4 regions of the Kribbella sp. NPDC054772 genome follow, and region 1 is predicted to be linked to each of the others. Evidence: riboswitches for the same ligand, from Rfam matches in the RefSeq annotation. Region 1 holds a riboswitch; each other region holds the start of a gene.

Region 1 (4,186 bases):
GCGCAGTCGCCGAACCCGGAGTACGGCGGCGAGATCCGCTACCTGCAGAACTGGATCGGCGGCCGCTCCCCCGCCGAGGCCTACTACGTCCCGCCGCCGGCGCAACTGATCCCGGAACTGCTCGCGGACCTGATGACCTTCGTCCGCGAGTCGCCGCTGCCGGTGCTCGCCAAGACCGCGATCGCGCACGCCCAGTTCGAGACCATCCACCCCTTCGCCGACGGCAACGGCCGGACCGGGCGGGCCCTGATCCACCTGATCCTGCGTGCCGACGGCCTGGTGACGCGCACGGTGCCGCCGGTCTCACTGGCGCTCGCCACCCACGCGACGGAGTACGTCGACACCCTGACCGCTTTCCGGTACGTCGGGCGCTCGACGACCGCGAAGGCCCGCGCGGCCGCCAATCCGTGGCTGCGGATGTTCGCGCTGGCCTGTACGCACGCGACCGCGGAGGCCGCCCGTTTCGAGCAGACGGCCGTCGATCTGAAGGCGTCCTGGCGGGAACGCGCCGCGCCGGTCCGCGCGGGCTCGGCGACCGAGCTGTTGATCGAGGCCCTGCCGGCCGCACCCGTCCTCACACTCGCCGCCGCGGCGCAGCTCATCGACCGCTCGCAGCAGGCCGCCAACCAGGGCCTCGCCCGACTGGTCGAGGCGCGGATCTTGCGCGAGGTCACCGACGGCCGGCGGAACCGCGTCTACGAGGCGCCCGAGCTGATCGACGCCTTCACGCTGCTCGAGCGCCGCTTCGCGAGCCCGGCCGCGGACACGCAGATCGAGCCGCCTAGCAGACCCGTTCCGTCGAGGCCACGACCGACACGCTAGGTGGTTTGACTTTCCGTTCCCTGTGGAGCAAGAATTCGAACATATGTTCGATCGTACAGGGGAGCTGTTATGCCGGAGCCGTTCGACTGGGACATCCTGCACAGGCCATCGGCGATGGCCATGGTCCGCGGCCAGCTCGGCTTCAGCTGGATGGTCCTGTCCGGCCGGCTGGCCCGGCTGACCGACGAGCAGTACTTCTGGCGCCCGAGCAGCGAGGCGCTCACCGTCGTCCGGCGGCACTACACAGGACACTTCCGCGCACTCGGGTCCGGCGAATGGGTCGCGCAATGGCCGGACGAGCCGGACCATCGCGGCCCACGGACGATCGCCTGGCTGATCGCGCACCTGACCGAGACGTTCTTCGAGCGCTGGGAGTGGACGTTCGGCGAAAGCCGGCAGGGCCGCGCGGACATCACCCTGCACGGCAACGCGCGGGATGCGGTCGCCTGGCTGACCCACTGGGTCGAGGCCTGGCAGGACGCGATCGCCGGCCTCGACGAGGACGCGGTGACGACGGTCGGCCTCAGCCAGGCCAACGAACTCGACGCGGCCGAGCCGTTCGGCCACGTCGTACTGCGCCTCAATCGCGAGCTGATCCATCACGGCTCCGAGATCATGACGCTCCAGGATCTGTATGCGGTCGCGGCGTGAGGACCACAAGATGTGCGACACGCGGCGTGGCGCTACCACAAGATCTAGATGTTCCGACTTAGCATCACTACTGCTGGTGGTTCGGGATGGTCGACGACACAACATGTTGTTCATCTCGAGGCAACAGGGGAATCCGGTGCGAGTCCGGAACTGCCCCGCAACGGTGAGCGGTCGTGACGTCCAGCTGCGTCCGCGAGTCCGGATACCTGCCACCGGTGCGTGTACCGCCGGTACACGCGGTCCGAGATCTCGCGGGTGGGTCGCAGGGCGTGACGGGCAGTGGTACCGGCCGGTGCTGCCGTCTCGTCGTGCGCCTGCTCGCGTGGTGCCGGGTCTCCGAACACTTCTGGAGCGCACACCTGTGACCATTGCTTCCTCATCGTCAGCCTCTGTGGCGACGGACCGGGAGATCGAGCTGACCGTCGTCCGTCGCGACGGCAGCAGTACTCCGTTCGACGCCACCAAGATCTCCGTCGCCGTGACGAAGGCGTTCCTCGCTGTCGAGGGCGCCGACGCGGCCGCCACCCACCGGGTCCGCGACCTGGTGACCGACCTGACCGGCCGGGTCGTCGGTGCCCTGACCAGCCGCGGTCTGAATTCGCTGTCCGGGCGGCGCAGCGTGCAGGTCGAGGACATCCAGGACCAGGTCGAGCTGGCGCTGATGCGCGCCGGCGAGCACCAGGTCGCCCGCGCCTACGTCCTGTACCGCGAGGAGCGGACCAAGGCCCGCACCCCCGCCGACGCGTCCGGCGTCACCGAGAAGCCGGCGCCGTCCGTCCGCGCCGCCGACGGCACCCGGTCCCCGCTAGACGTCGATCGTCTCCAAGTGGTCGTCGCCGAGGCAGCTGCCGGTCTCGACGCGGTCGACCCCGAACTGATCCTGAACGAGACCCTCGGCGCCTGCTACGACGGCATCGCGCAGCACGAGGTCGAGCTCGCGCTGGTGATGGCCGCCCGGTCGTACGTCGAGACCGAGCCGCAGTACAGCTTCGCCGCCGCACGTCTCCTGCTGGACCGGATCCGCCGCGAGACGCTGGGCCGCGTGTACGGCGAGCCCCGGCAGGCCAGCCAGGCCGACATGACCGCGGCGTACGCCGACTACTTCCCGCGGTACATCCGGGTCGGGATCGAGGCCGGGCAGCTCGACCCCCGGCTCGCCGAGTTCGACCTCGAGCGGCTCGCCGAGGCCATCGATCCGGACGCCGACCTGACCTTCACGTTCCTCGCGCTGCAGACGCTCCACGACCGCTACCTGCTGCACATCGACAAAGTGCGGTACGAGTTGCCGCAGGCCTTCTTCCTTCGCGTCGCGATGGGGATGGCGCTGCGCGAGGACGACCGGGAGGCGCGGGCGATCGAGTTCTACCAACTGCTCAGCTCGTTCCGCTTCATGTCGTCGACGCCGACGCTGTTCAACTCCGGCACCACCCGGCCGCAGCTGTCGTCCTGCTTCCTCACCACGGTCGAGGACGATCTGGCCGGCATCTTCCACGGCATCCGCAACAACGCCCTCCTCGCCAAGTACTCCGGCGGCCTCGGCAACGACTGGACCCCGGTCCGCGGCATCGGCGCCCGCATCCGCGGCACCAACGGCGAGTCCCAGGGCGTCGTCCCCTTCCTCAAGGTTGCCAACGACACCGCGGTCGCGGTGAACCAAGGCGGGCGCCGTAAGGGCGCGGTGTGTGCGTATCTGGAGACGTGGCACATCGACGTCGAGGAGTTTCTGGATCTGCGGAAGAACACCGGGGACGAGCGGCGGCGTACGCATGACATGAACACCGCGAACTGGGTGCCGGACCTGTTCCTGCAGCGGGTCGAGGCCGGTGGTGAGTGGACGTTGTTCTCGCCGGACGAGGTGCCGGATCTGCACGACCTCTACGGCACCGCGTTCGCCGATGCGTACCGCGCGTACGAGGAGGCGGCGGATCGTGGCGAGATCCATACCTTCAAGCGGGTCAAGGCGGTTGACCTCTGGCGCCGGATGCTGACCGTGCTGTTCGAGACCGGGCATCCGTGGATCACCTTCAAGGACGCCTGCAACCTGCGTTCACCGCAGCAGCACAGCGGTGTCGTGCACTCGTCGAACCTGTGCACGGAGATCACCCTGAACACCACGGTCGAGGAGACCGCGGTCTGCAACCTGGGCTCGGTCAACCTGGTCGCGCACCTGACCGACACCGGCCTGGACGACGACCTGCTCCGGGACACCGTCAGGACAGCGGTCCGGATGCTCGACAACGTCATCGACGTGAACCTCTACACCACGCCGGAGTCGGAGCGCGCCAACCAGCGGCACCGGCCGGTCGGCCTCGGTCTGATGGGCTTCGCGGATGCGCTGTTCACGCTCCGGGTCCCGTACGCCTCCGAGGCCGCGGTCGAGTTCGCCGACAGCTCGATGGAGCAGATCAGCTACCACGCGATCGAGGCGTCCAGCGATCTCGCCGCCGAGCGCGGCCGCTACTCGTCGTACGACGGATCGCTGTGGAGTCTCGGGATCCTGCCGATCGACTCGCTCGACCTGCTGCACACCGCGCGCGGCGGTGACGTGACCATCGACCGGAGTACCCGGCTGGACTGGGACACCCTGCGGGCGAAGGTACTGCGCGACGGGATGCGGAACTCGAACGTGATGGCGATCGCCCCGACCGCGACGATCTCCAACATCTCCGGCGTGAGCCAGTCGATCGAGCCGACGTACAGCAACCTGTTCGTG
Region 2 (4,186 bases), on a different contig from region 1:
CACGCCGGGATTGGCGAGCAACTCGGCCTCGTCCACCCCGAAGGTCTCCCCGAGCGCGGCCCGCAGACCCGGGATCGAGTACGAACCGCCCCACAGCTGCCGAGCGCGAAGTACGGCGAGCACCAGGTTCACCCGCGCTTCACCGTCCGGCGCACCGCCCAGCACATGCAGCCCGTCGCGGATCTGCACGTCCTTGATCTCGCACAGGTACCCGTCCAGGTGCAGCACGAACTCGTCGAAGTCGTCGTCCTCGGGCTTCTCGTCCGTGTGCAGGTCGTGGTGCAACTGGGCCGCCTGGATCAACGTCCAGATCTGGGCCCGCAGCGTCGGCACCTTGTCCGGGTCGAGCGCCTGCACGGTCGCGTACTCGTCGAGCAGGTACTCGAGCTTCGCCATGTCGCCGTACGTCTCGGCCCGTGCCATCGGCGGCACCAGGTGGTCGACGACCGTCGCATGCGCGCGCCGCTTCGCCTGCGTCCCCTCGCCGGGGTCGTTGACGATGAACGGGTACACCATCGGCAGGTTCCCGAGTACGGCGTCCGGCGCGCAGTCGGCCGCCATCCCGATCCCCTTGCCCGGCAGCCACTCCAGCGTCCCGTGCTTGCCCAGGTGTACGACGGCCTGCGCACCGAACCCGCCCTCTTCGACGGGTGCTTCCAGCCAGCGGTACGCCGCCAGGTAGTGGTGCGACGGCGCCATGTCCGGATCGTGGTAGATCGCCACCGGGTTCTCACCGAATCCGCGCGGCGGCTGGATCATCAGCACCACGTTCCCGAACCGCAGCGCCGCCAGCGCGATCGCGGGCTCGTCACCCGAGCTGTCGACGTACAACTCGCCGGGCGCCTCGCCCCACGCCTCGGTCATTGCCGTCTGCAACGATTCCGGCACCCGGCCGAACCACTGCGCGTACGTCGACAGCGGGACCTTCGCGACCGCGGACGCCAACTGCTCGTCGGTCAGCCAGTCGACGTCGTGACCACCGGCCGCGATCAGCTGATGGATCAGCCCATCACCTTCCAGCGCGCTCACGTCGAGGTCGCCGACGTCGTACCCGGCCTCCTGCAGCCGGCCGAGCAGCACGACCGCCGACGCCGGGGTGTCCAGACCGACCGCGTTCCCGATCCGCGCATGCTTCGTCGGGTACGACGACAACACCAGCGCGATCCGCTTCTCGGCCGGCGGCACGTGCCGCAACCGGGCGTGCGCGACCGCGATCCCGGCCAGCCGCGCGCACCGCTCGGCGTCCGGCGCGTACCGGGCCAGCCCGTCGGCGTCGTACGACTTGAACGAGAACGGGATCGTGATCAGCCGCCCGTCGAACTCCGGGATCGCGACCTGCGTCGCGGCGTCCAGCGGGCTGATCGCCGCGTCGCTCTCCACCCACTGCTCGCGCGTCGAGGTCAGCGCGAGGCCCTGGATCAACGGGATGTCGAGCGAGGCGAGCGCACCGGCGTCCCAGGCGTCTTCGGCTCCACCCGCGCTGGCGTTCGCCGCGACCGAACCGCCGGCGGCGAGCAGCGTCGTGACGAGCACGTCGCACTTGCGCAGCAGGTCGAACAAGCCTGCGTTCTCGTCGCTCGTCGGATCAAGGCCGCGCAACGTCCCGCAGTACACCGGCAGCGGCTGCGCGCCTGCCTCCGTCACGGCGGACGCCAGCGCGTCGACGAAGGCCGTGTTCCCGGAGATCTCGTGAGCGCGGTAGTACACGATCCCGACCACCGGCCGGTCGTCCTCGACGTACGTCCCGCGCACGCCGTACGCCGGGAGCGCGCGCGGCGGCTCGAACTCGTCGCCGGTGAGCAGCAACGTGTCGCGCAGGAAGCCGGCCAGGTTCCGGAGGTTGTCCGCGCCGCCCTCGCGCAGATACGCCAGCGCCTCGGTGACGGCACCGGCCGGCACCGTCGACAGCGACATCAGCTCTGCGTCCGGCGCGGCCTCACCACTGACCACGACCGTCGGCTTGCCCGCCGCGAGCACCGCGTCGAGCCCTTCTTCCCAGGCGCGCCGACCACCGAGCAGCCGCACGACCACGACATCGGAGGTCGCCAGCAACCCACCGAGCTCGGCGAGCTCGAGGCGGGCCGGGTTCGCCACCTTCCACCCCGCGCCGGCCTCCGCGGCCGCCAGCAGATCGGTGTCGGCGGTGGACAGCAACAGCAGGTTCGCAGGCATGCGCGACCGTTCCTTCCCGGGGTATCCACGCCCCGACTCCAGGTACGACGGCGGCAGTTCCTGACTCCCCTTACGGGTCACAGTGGCGGGACCGCCCCGGACTCACACCGGGTTCCTGCTGATGCCGTCGAATGACGTCGCCGACTCTAGCCGACCGACGCGGCGTACCGGCTCTTGAGTTCCTCCCAGGTCGCGCGGTCTGAGCCAGGTTCGGCGTCGACAACGACGGCGGCCAGTGTGTCGAGGTGGTAGTGCCAGCCGGAGACGAAGTCCAGGCCGTGCCCCTGATCCGTCAGCCTGCCGTGGGTGAGAACAAGCCGGGTGCCGTCCGGCTCCGGGGTCAGCTCGAATCGGACGATGCTGTCCGCAGGCTGCGTCGGCCCGCCGTTCCACTCGAACTCGGCCAGCCGGGGCGGTTCCCAGGCCAGCGTCTTGCCGCTGATCGGGTCGCCCTGGTTGTCGTGCATGACGAGCAGGGCGCCGTCCGGCCCAACTCCCCGTCGGCGATCCAGCGGCGGAGGCCGTCCTTCGAGGTGAGGTACGACCACAGCGTCTCGATATCCACCGGAAAGCTGCGCTCCAGCCGTACGACGCCCTCGGTGAGGGTGCCCAGATCTGTCATGACTGTCTCCTATCAGGTGTGTCGCCCGCCGCGAGGTCGGCGCGGATCCGCGCGTCCAGACGGTCGAGGTGCCGGTCCCAGAACTGCCGTTGCGTGGCGACCCACTGCTCGAGCTCACCGAAGCCGCGCGCGTCGAGGCTGTAGACCCGGCGCTGCGCGTCGACGCGCCGCCGGACCAGACCTGCCTCCCGCAGCACCTTCAGATGGTGCGCGACCGCCGGCCGGGTGCTGCTGAACTCGTTCGCCAGCTCACCGGCCGTCCGCTCACCCCGGGCCAGCAACTCGACGATCCGCCGCCGGGTGCCGTCCGCGAGCGCACTGAAGATCTCCACCTCTTCAGTGTGTCAATGATTGTTTACATAAGTCAAGCCTTATGAAGCGCGTAGTGGGCGGCGAGCAGGTCGGTGCCCCAGTCGTTGCGGAGGTCGCGCCAGACCGAGTGGATGTGGTTGGCGTTGTCCTGGGTGTTGTCGTACTCGGCGAGGAAACTGGGGCCGGCGATCGAGTAGTAGTGGCGGTGGCCGACGCCGGGCTGGGTCTCACCGGCCCAGGCGAAGGTAAGGCGCTCGATGCCGTGTTCGGTGATGTCCTGCCAGGTCTGCAGACCGATCGGGCCGGCGGCGCGGCCGACGTACTGGCCGATGAGCAGGCTGAGGAGCTGACGCTGGTCCTCGGTCATGTCGCCGTACCCGAGGCCGCGGTGCAGTAGCGAAGCGTCGGCGACCGGGTCGTGGCGAGTCAGCATGTCGTCGGGGGCGTCCGGTGAGACGTGCGCGATCTCCAGCTGGCCCGGTTCGAGGGCGTGCAGGAGCTGGAAGCCCAGGTCTTGCTCGGCCGCGAGGAACCGTCGGCCCGCCTCGGGTCCGGTCCGCGCCTCGGCCGGGTTCGACCCGATGAACTGCGGTGTGAACGCGACCGCGCCGTCGACGAACGTCACGTGCAGCGCGAGGTGGTGCCCGTTCAGCCGCCAGGCCCACGGCTCGGTGCCGGACGGGTCGCCGAGCACCCGGAGGAAGTACCGGCCGCCGAGGACCGAGCCCTCCCAGTCCCCCGACGCCGGCAGCGCCGGGATCCCGCGCAGGATCACCTCCGCGTCCAGCACCGCCCACGAGTCCGCCGCGCCACGCTCACTGCATCCGAGCTCGACCAGGCGCTTCGCCAGCAACTGCTGCGCGGGCGTCAGCTCGGACAGCGGCAGGCCGGCCCGGTCCCCCGGCAGGTAGGTCCACTCCTTGTGGTCCGGGGTGTCGAACGGCGCCCGGATCTTGTCCAGCTGCGCCGGCGTGAGGCTCGCCAGCAGATCCAGTACGGCGTCCCGCGTCTGCGCTACAACCATGCCGATCGCTCCCGTTCCGTCGGTTCGTAAGGTGTCCACTGTTCGAACGGCCGGTC
Region 3 (4,186 bases), on a different contig from region 1:
GGCGCTGGGCGGCGTCCTCGTCGGCTCGGTCGGCGTGACCTGGGCGTTCTCGGTCGAGCTGGTCGGGATCGTGTTCGCGACGCTGATGTACACCCGCCTCGGTGCCTACCGCGCGGGTGATGGCGCGAGCGCGCCGAGTCTGCGGGCGATCGGTGGCGGGATCGTCTACGCGTTCCGGCGCAAGGACCTGCTGGCGACGTACCTCGTCGACATGGTCGGGATGTTCCTGGCGATGCCGATCGTGCTGTTCCCGGCGTTCGCGACCGACATCCTGAAGGAGCCGAGGTTGCTCGGTCTGCTGTACAGCGCCGAGGCGATCGGGGCGATGTGCGCAAGCCTGACCAGCGGCTGGGCCAAACACGTGCACCACCAGGGCCGGGCGGTGGTGCTGGCCACGATCGGCTGGGGTGCCGCGGTCGGGCTCGCCGGGCTGGCGCCGAACATCTGGATCGCGATCGCCTTCTTCGCGCTGGCGGGCGCGGCCGACATGGTCTCGGTGCTGTTCCGCTCGGTGATCTGGAACCAGACGATCCCGGACGAGATGCGCGGTCGGCTGGCCGGGATCGAGATGCTCGGGTACTCGCTCGGCCCGCTCGGTGGACAGGCCCGGTCCGGTCTCGTTGCCGACCTGACCGGCGTCCGGACCGCGATCGTCAGCGGCGGTGTCATGTGCGTCGCCGGCGTGATCGGGACCGCTGTCTGGCTGCGTGAGTTCTGGCGGTACGACGCCCGTACCGACGAACACGCCGTCCGCGAAAGGGAGCTCCGGACCGCCGGTTAGAGTTCCAGGCATCATGCGTATCCGCCGTGGAATGACCGCTGGCCTGGCCGTCGTACTGCTCGCGGGCTGTAGCGGTCCCGGGCAGGAGACCGCCCCGAGCGCACCGCCACTGGTGTCGACGAGCGCTGTGGATACCCCATCGGCGACGCCCTCCGATACGCCGAGCCCGAGCGTGCCGGCCTCGGCGGCACCCGCGCAGTCCGTATGCCTGCGGATGAACCAGGAATTGGTCCGGACGACGCTTGCGGTGCCTGCTGTGGATATCCAGACCAAGACGGTGCCGACCGACTTCGGCCCTCCGACGTACGACGTCTGCCAGCTGACCCTGAGCAACTTTCCGAACGGTCCGGTGCTGAGCATCGAGACATCGGTGCTCCCGGCGACCGCGGCGACGTTGGCCGCGAGCCAGAAGGCGTCCAAGGGTGAGCCGGTGAAGCCTGCGGTGGTGGGCCAAGGCGGCTACGGGGCGAGCACGTTCGTGGTGTTCCTGCTGGGCGGCAAGCTCTACAAGGTCGCCGGTCCGAAGGCGACGCTCGCGAAGTACGTCGTCCTCGCGCAGGAGGTCGCCCGGCAAGCGGCAGGCGTTCCGACGGCGGATCCGGTGATCACGCGCCCGGAGTGCGACCGCGGGTCGTCCGGGGCCGAGAAGGTGCTGGGCGCGCGGCCGACGGCCCGCCGCGACAGCGAGACGACGCCCGGCGACCCGGTCTGCGGCTGGGTGACCGCGACGAGCGTGCTGACCACCTCGGTACGGCGTACTCCGCAGGCAAAGGCGTTGATCGCTCCGCTCGCCAAGGCCGCGACCTCGCAGTCGATCCCGCTCGGCGACGAGGGGTACGTCGACACCGCCACCGGCCGGACCACGATCCGCGTCGGCGACGACAAGCTGGTGGACTTCGTCCCGCTGCCGGCCCGGGCGATCGACCCGGACCTGATGACGCAGTTCGCGCTGGCGATGGCGCCTATCTATACGCGCTGATCTACACGCGCTGACGATCTGCGACACAGTCGCGGATGTTAGGGTGGCGGCGCCGTGGTGTTCGGGAAGCCGGTGGAGTACCGGCGCGGCCCTCGCCACTGTGATCGGGATGTTCGCCGGACGTTCCCCTCGGGGAGACCACTGGCCGCTTGCGGCTGGGAAGGTTCGACCGGCGATCGCGGTACCCGTCAGCCAGGAGACCGGCCACGGCGCTCGACCCGTCCACGAGGTGCTGGAGGAGCGGTCCGCCCATGGCCGTCGTACGCGTGCTTGCTGTTGTCCTGTCTGTTTCCCTGTTGGCTGGGTGTGGCCCAGCTGCTGAAGCCGGTTCGAGTGCCGGTGCGATCACCGTCAAGAACTGCGGGATCGACGTCTCCGTCGACGGTCCGCCGCAGCGGGTCTTCGCGGCGTACCAACCGGCGATCGAGATGGCCCACGCGTTGGGGATCTCGGATCGGCTCGTCGGTACGGCGTACCTGGATGCCGAGGTGCTCCCGGAGTACGCCGCCGCGCAGGCGAAGGCGACGTACTACAAGAACCTGCCGAGTCGTGAGCAGCTGCTCAGCCTGAACCCGGACTTCGTGCTGTCCGGGTTCAACGACGTGTTCAGCGCGGCCGGCAGCGACTCGAGCTTCGGCAGCCGCAAGAGCCTGTCCGACCTCGGCGTCCGGACCTGGATCTTCAGCCCGCTCTGCCCGACCGCGGACGGCAAGGGCGACGAGGCGATCGACCCGTCGACGGTCTCGATGGACAACGTGTACGCCGATCTGCGCGACCTCGGCAAGCTGTTCAAGGTCGAGGACCGTGCCGAGCAGGTGATCGCCGACCAGCAGCGGCGGATCGCGGCGGTCGAGACGGCCGTGAAGGACGCGCCGCGACCGACAGTGGCGATCATCCGGCCCGCGCTGGAGGGCGGCGGCCTGACGGTGTCTGGTGGACCGGACTTCGGGACGGTGCTGATCAAGCAGGCAGGTGGCGTGAACGCGTTCGCGGACCTGACGTCGAAGCGGAACGTGAAGATCAGCGTCGAGGAGTTCATCAAGCGCGACCCGGACTACGTGCTGATCAGCGGGTGCTGTGACGCGTCGCTGACGGCCGCCTCGTCGCAACCGGATGTCGCCAACCTGCTCGCGAATCCGGCGCTGAGCAATCTGAAGGCTGTGCGCAATCGTCATGTGGTGCCGTGGTTGTTCGCCAATCACTCGGCGGGTGTGCGGGGTGCGTACACGACGGAGAACCTGGCGCGCATCATTCACCCTGACCTCTTCAAGTGAGGAAGGCTGCCGGGCTCACGGGCTGCGTCGGGGTGCTGGCCGTGGCCGTCGTGCTGTCGTTGTGCGTCGGGAACCAGTGGGTCGGGACCGGTGACGTCTATCAGGCGCTGGCGAACTTCAGCGGCAGCGATACCGATCGTGTCGTGACGTACTTGCGCGTGCCGCGAACCGTCGCGGGTCTCTTGGTCGGGGTCGCGCTCGGGTTGTCCGGTGGGTTGATGCAGGGCGTGACGCGGAACCCACTGGCCGACCCGGGGATTCTCGGCGTGAACGCGGGCGCGGCCGTGGCCGTAGTAGCGGCGATCGGGGTGTTCGGCGTGCACAGCCTGACCGGGTACGTGTGGTTCGCGATGGGCGGCGCGCTCGTCGCGACAGTCGTCGTGTACGTCGTGGGCGCGATCGGCGGAGCGACGCCGGTGAAGCTCGCGCTGGCGGGAGCGGCGATCTCCGCGCTGCTCGGCTCGGTCACGTCGGCCGCGACGTTGCTGGATCTCTCGACGTTGAACGAGTACCGGTTCTGGGTTGTCGGTTCGTTGTCCTTGGCGAACGGGGCGATCGTCGTGCAGGCTGTGCCTTTCCTTGCCGTAGGCACCGTTCTCGCGTTGGTGCTGGCCCGGTCGCTCAACCAGCTCGCGCTCGGCGCTGAACTTGCGCAGACCCTCGGCACCCGGGTCGCGCTCGTGCGCATCCTCGCCGGCGTCGCCGTGGTGATCCTGGCCGGTACGGCGACCGCGATCGCCGGCCCGATCGGCTTCATTGGTCTCGCCGTACCGCATGTCGCACGGACGATCGTCGGCGCGGACTACCGGTGGCTGTTGCCGTGGTCGATGGTGCTCGCGCCCGCGGTCCTGTTGCTCGCGGACGTCGCCGGGCGGATCGTCGTACGGCCGGCGGAGTTGCAGGTCGGGATCATCACGGCGCTGATCGGGGCACCGCTGTTCATCGCACTGGTGCGCCGTCGACGGACGGCTGCGTTGTGAAGACTTTGCGAATCGGGCGGGTGTCCACTCGGGTGGATGTCGCGAGCGTCGTGGTCTCGACGGTCGCGTGGGTGCTGACGGTGGTCGTCGGTGCGTTCGCCTTGACTCGTGGCGATTACGCGCTTCCGCTCTCTGATGTCCTGCGGGCGTTGTCGGGGCACGGGACGCTCAT
Region 4 (4,186 bases), on a different contig from region 1:
CGATCGGTGGGCCTGACCGTCTGGGGAACGTCGGCGATGCGGACCCAGGGCGACGACCTCGCCGAGGTGCTCTGGCTGCTCGGCTGCCGCCCGGTCTGGGACGAGGCGTCCCGGCGGGTGACGAGCTTCGAGGTGGTCGATCTCGTGGAGCTCGGTCGGCCGCGGATCGATGTCACGATCCGGATCTCCGGCTTCTTCCGGGACGCGTTCCCGCACGTCGTCGCGCTGCTCGACGAGGCGGTCCGCACGGTCGCCGCGCTCGACGAGCCGCCGACGGACAACTTCCTGAAGGCCCACGTCGACGCTGACGTTGCTGCGGGCAACGACGTACGCCAGTCGACGGCCCGGGTCTTCGGCTCCAAGCCGGGCTCGTACGGCGCCGGCTTGCTGCCGCTCGTGGACGCGCGCAACTGGCGCACCGACGCCGAGCTGGCCGAGGTTTACGCCGTCTGGGGCGGGTACGCGTACGGCAAGGACCTGGACGGCGCCGAGGCCCGCGGCTCGATGGAACGCGCGTACGCCCGGATCCAGGTCGCGGCGAAGAACGCCGACACCCGCGAGCACGACATCATGGACTCCGACGACTACTTCCAGTACCACGGCGGCATGATCGCGATGGTCCGGCACCTCACCGGCTCGAACCCGAAGGCGTACGTCGGCGACTCGGCCGTCCCCGCCCAGGTGAAGACCCGGACGCTGGACGAGGAGGCGAAGCGGGTCTTCCGGGCGCGGGTGGTGAACCCGCGCTGGATGGCGGCGATGCGGCGGCACGGGTACAAGGGTGCGTTCGAGATGGCCGCGACCGTCGACTACCTGTTCGGCTACGACGCGACCGCGGGCGTGGTCGACGACTGGATGTACGAGTCGCTGACCACCGAGTACGTCGCGAATCCCGAGATGGCCGAGTTCTTCCGCGCGTCGAACCCGTGGGCCCGGCACGGCATCGCCGAACGGCTGCTCGAGGCGGCGCAGCGCGGGCTCTGGGCGGAGCCGTCGGACGAGGCGCTCGCGACGCTACGGAACGCAGTACTTGAGACGGAAGGTGACATCGAGGACCGCGGCTGATTGGGTTGAGGCATGCTTCCTGAGCGACCACGGGTCCTGATCACCAACGACGACGGGTATCGCGCCCCGGGAATCCGGGCGCTGGCACCGACCATCGCCGAGCTCGGGTACGACGTGGTCGTGGTCGCACCGCTGCTCGACGAGAGTGGCGTCGGATCGGCCCGCGCGGGCATGGTCGGCCGCCCGATCCGGACCGCGTCCGACGAGGAGAACGGCGTCACCTACATCGGGATCGAGGGAACGCCCGCGGGTGCGGTGACGCTGGCGGCCCTCGGCGCGTTCGGTCCGGCGCCCGACCTGGTCCTGTCCGGGATCAACCGCGGGCTCAACGTCAGCGTGTCGATCTTCCACTCCGGCACCGTCGCGGCGGCCGTGACCGCGTCCGGTTACGGTACGTCGGGGGTCGCCGTCAGCCTCGACTCGGAGGACCCGCAGCACTGGCCGACCGCGGCGACGATCGCGGGTGAGGCGCTCGGGTGGATCGCGGCCGAGCCCGCCGGCACGGTCGTGACGATCAACGTGCCGGACCGCCCGCTGGACCAGCTGGCAGGAGTACGCCACGCGTCGCTGGCGCCGCTGTCACACTCGCGGCTGACCGGCTCGACGGCTCCGACCGGGGAGCCGGTGATCCTGCTGGGGCCGAATCACCCGAATCCGGACCCGGACTCCGACGTGGCCCTCCTCGCCGCCGGCTTCGTCACCGTCACCCCGATCGTCGGCATCCGCGAGGTCGCGGACGACACCGCCGCCAACGCCCTCGCCAAACGCCTGAACCGCTGACGCCTGACTGCCTGACACCGGGTGCCGCTGGCGGGTTGCTGCGCCGCTGACGTGCTGTAACCCGTCAGTGGTCACACAACCCGCCACCCGGCGGCGTGGTGAGTGCCACGTGACCGGGATGGGTTCCGGAGGGAGTTGGTGTGCCATGATCGGGCCGACGGTTGTGGAGGAACACCGGTGCGAATCCGGGGCGGTCCCGCCACTGTGACCAGAGCTGTGCGAAAGCTGTGACAGGCGCAGACTCTGGGAGCCAGGACATCCACGGTCGTCCGCCGGCCTACGGAATTCCGCAGCGCCGGCGTACCAGTGCCGTAGCGGGCGTGGACACCCGCTCGACGAAAGGGATTCCGCCGATGCGGGCCGTGCGTTCACCGGGTCAGTCGACCAGCTTTCCGTTCACCGCGATCGTCGGGATGGACGATCTCCAGCTCGCGCTGATCCTGGCCGCGATCTCGCCGGCGATCGGCGGCGTCCTGATCCGCGGCGAGAAGGGGACGGCGAAGTCGACGGCCGTCCGCGCGCTCACCGAGATCCTCCCGCCCGTCGAGGTGGTCCCCGGCTGCCGCTTCTCCTGCGATCCGGCGCGCCCCGACCCGACCTGCCCCGACGGCCCGCACCACGCGGAAGACGGTGCCGACCTCAGCGACGGATCGCATCACGCGGAAGCGGACCGTGCCGCGCACGGTGACGGACTGCGTCACGGGGAAGCGGACGGTACCGCGCTCAGCGACGGACCGCTTGGGGGAGCGGCGGACCGCGGTGATGCGGGTGGGACCGGCGGGCGGCCGGGGCTGCGGGCTGCGCAGTTGGTCGAGTTGCCGGTGGGCGCGACCGAGGACCGGGTGCTCGGGTCGTTGCACCTGGAGAAGGCGCTCGCGGAAGGCGTCACGGCGTACGAGCCGGGCTTGTTGGCGGCCGCGCATCGGGGGTTGCTGTACGTCGACGAGGTCAACCTGCTGCACGATCACTTGGTCGACGTACTGCTCGACGCGGCCGCGATGGGGCGGGCGACGGTCGAGCGGGACGGCGTCTCGGTCACGCACCCGGCGCGGTTCGTGCTGGTCGGCACCATGAACCCGGAGGAAGGCGAGCTCCGGCCGCAGTTGCTCGACCGGTTCGGCCTGACCGTGGACGTGGTGGCGAGCCGCGATCCCGCCGTCCGCGTCGAGGTGATGCGCGCGCGGCTGACCTACGAGGCGGATCCGGAGACCTTCGTCGCCCGGTACGACGGCGCGCAGCGGGAGCTCGCCGAGCGCATCGTGAAGGCGCGCGACCTGCTGGCCGAGGTGCTCCTGACCGACTCCGCACTGCGGCAGATCGCGGAGATCTGCGCTTCGTTCGACGTGGACGGGATGCGTGCGGACCTCGTGACGGCTCGTGCCGCCGTCGCTCATGCAGCGTGGTCCGGGCGCACGGTCGTCGAGGTCGAGGACGTCCGGGCGGCCGCGAAGCTGGCGCTCCCGCATCGCCGTCGGCGGAACCCGTTCGACGCACCGGGGTTGGACGAGCAGCAACTCGAAGACGCGATCAACAACAGCACGCCCCCGGAAGACCCCGACGACGACCCGCCGGGCGGCCCGGGCGGCCCGGGCGGCGCCGACGACCCGGCCAACGCCGACGCGGCGCCGGGCGACTCGAACGACTCGGCGAGCGCCGCGGACCCGACAAACGGCGACCTGGCGAACGACGCCTCGGATGATGCCGCGGATCCGGCCCGCGACGGCCTGGACGACGGCGCGCCCGGCGACCCGAAGCGCTCGGCTGCGAAAGGTGAGCCGGGTGACGGTGAAAGCGGTCAGCCCGGCCCGACGCCGGTCGGTGAGATCGCCGGAAGCTCCGAGCCCTACAAGGCCCGCCTCCTGAGCGTGCAAGCAGCTGGGATGGGTGTCGCCGGCCGCCGCTCCCGCGCCATCACCGAGGTGGGCCGGGTCGTCGGCGACCGCGCGCGAGTCGGCCGCGAGCCGGGCCGACCGCATCTCCTCGGCACCATCTGGAGCGCCGCCCCACACCAGCACGCCCGCGGTCGCAGCGGCACAGGCCTCGTGGTGCGTCCCGCCGACGTCCGCCTCGCCGTACGCGAAGGTCGTGAGGGCAACCTCGTCCTGTTCTGCGTCGACGCGTCCGGCTCGATGGGCACGAAGAAGCGCATGGGCGAGGTGAAGACCGCGATCGTCTCGCTGCTCCTCGACGCGTATCAGCGCCGCGACACCGTCGGCCTCGTCACGTTCGCCGGCCCGGCCGCCACGGTCGCTCTCCCGCCGACGGGCAGCGTCGAAACCGCCGTACGACGCCTCGAATCCCTCCCGACCGGCGGCCGCACCCCGCTCGCCGAAGGTCTCTT

What was found. Region 1 has a riboswitch for cobalamin ahead of ACWGID_RS28260 (ribonucleoside-diphosphate reductase subunit alpha). Riboswitches for the same ligand answer to the same signal wherever they lie in the genome.
Region 2: it holds a riboswitch for cobalamin, as region 1 does, so the genes downstream of both, cobN (cobaltochelatase subunit CobN) here and ACWGID_RS28260 (ribonucleoside-diphosphate reductase subunit alpha) in region 1, are expected to answer to the same signal.
Region 3: it holds a riboswitch for cobalamin, as region 1 does, so the genes downstream of both, ACWGID_RS40125 (ABC transporter substrate-binding protein) here and ACWGID_RS28260 (ribonucleoside-diphosphate reductase subunit alpha) in region 1, are expected to answer to the same signal.
Region 4: it holds a riboswitch for cobalamin, as region 1 does, so the genes downstream of both, ACWGID_RS03310 (magnesium chelatase subunit D family protein) here and ACWGID_RS28260 (ribonucleoside-diphosphate reductase subunit alpha) in region 1, are expected to answer to the same signal.

The regions. Positions count from the first base shown of each region.
Region 1 covers NZ_JBSHBJ010000022.1:54,403-58,588, forward strand. The annotation lists gene ACWGID_RS28250 (Fic family protein) at 1-822, shown strand, start outside; gene ACWGID_RS28255 (DinB family protein) at 892-1,473, shown strand; cobalamin riboswitch at 1,534-1,701, shown strand; gene ACWGID_RS28260 (ribonucleoside-diphosphate reductase subunit alpha) at 1,865-4,186, shown strand, end outside.
Region 2 covers NZ_JBSHBJ010000002.1:90,447-94,632, forward strand. The annotation lists gene cobN (cobaltochelatase subunit CobN) at 1-2,172, opposite strand, end outside; cobalamin riboswitch at 2,208-2,332, opposite strand; gene ACWGID_RS03325 (SRPBCC domain-containing protein) at 2,319-2,720, opposite strand; gene ACWGID_RS03330 (metalloregulator ArsR/SmtB family transcription factor) at 2,791-3,126, opposite strand; gene ACWGID_RS03335 (DUF3500 domain-containing protein) at 3,159-4,130, opposite strand; gene ACWGID_RS03340 (phosphoglycerate mutase family protein) at 4,121-4,186, opposite strand, start outside.
Region 3 covers NZ_JBSHBJ010000053.1:5,670-9,855, reverse strand. The annotation lists gene ACWGID_RS40135 (MFS transporter) at 1-781, shown strand, start outside; gene ACWGID_RS40130 (hypothetical protein) at 813-1,760, shown strand; cobalamin riboswitch at 1,799-1,983, shown strand; gene ACWGID_RS40125 (ABC transporter substrate-binding protein) at 2,012-3,034, shown strand; gene ACWGID_RS40120 (FecCD family ABC transporter permease) at 3,031-4,014, shown strand; gene ACWGID_RS40115 (FecCD family ABC transporter permease) at 4,011-4,186, shown strand, end outside.
Region 4 covers NZ_JBSHBJ010000002.1:85,802-89,987, reverse strand. The annotation lists gene cobN (cobaltochelatase subunit CobN) at 1-1,065, shown strand, start outside; gene surE (5'/3'-nucleotidase SurE) at 1,078-1,845, shown strand; cobalamin riboswitch at 1,990-2,126, shown strand; gene ACWGID_RS03310 (magnesium chelatase subunit D family protein) at 2,199-4,186, shown strand, end outside.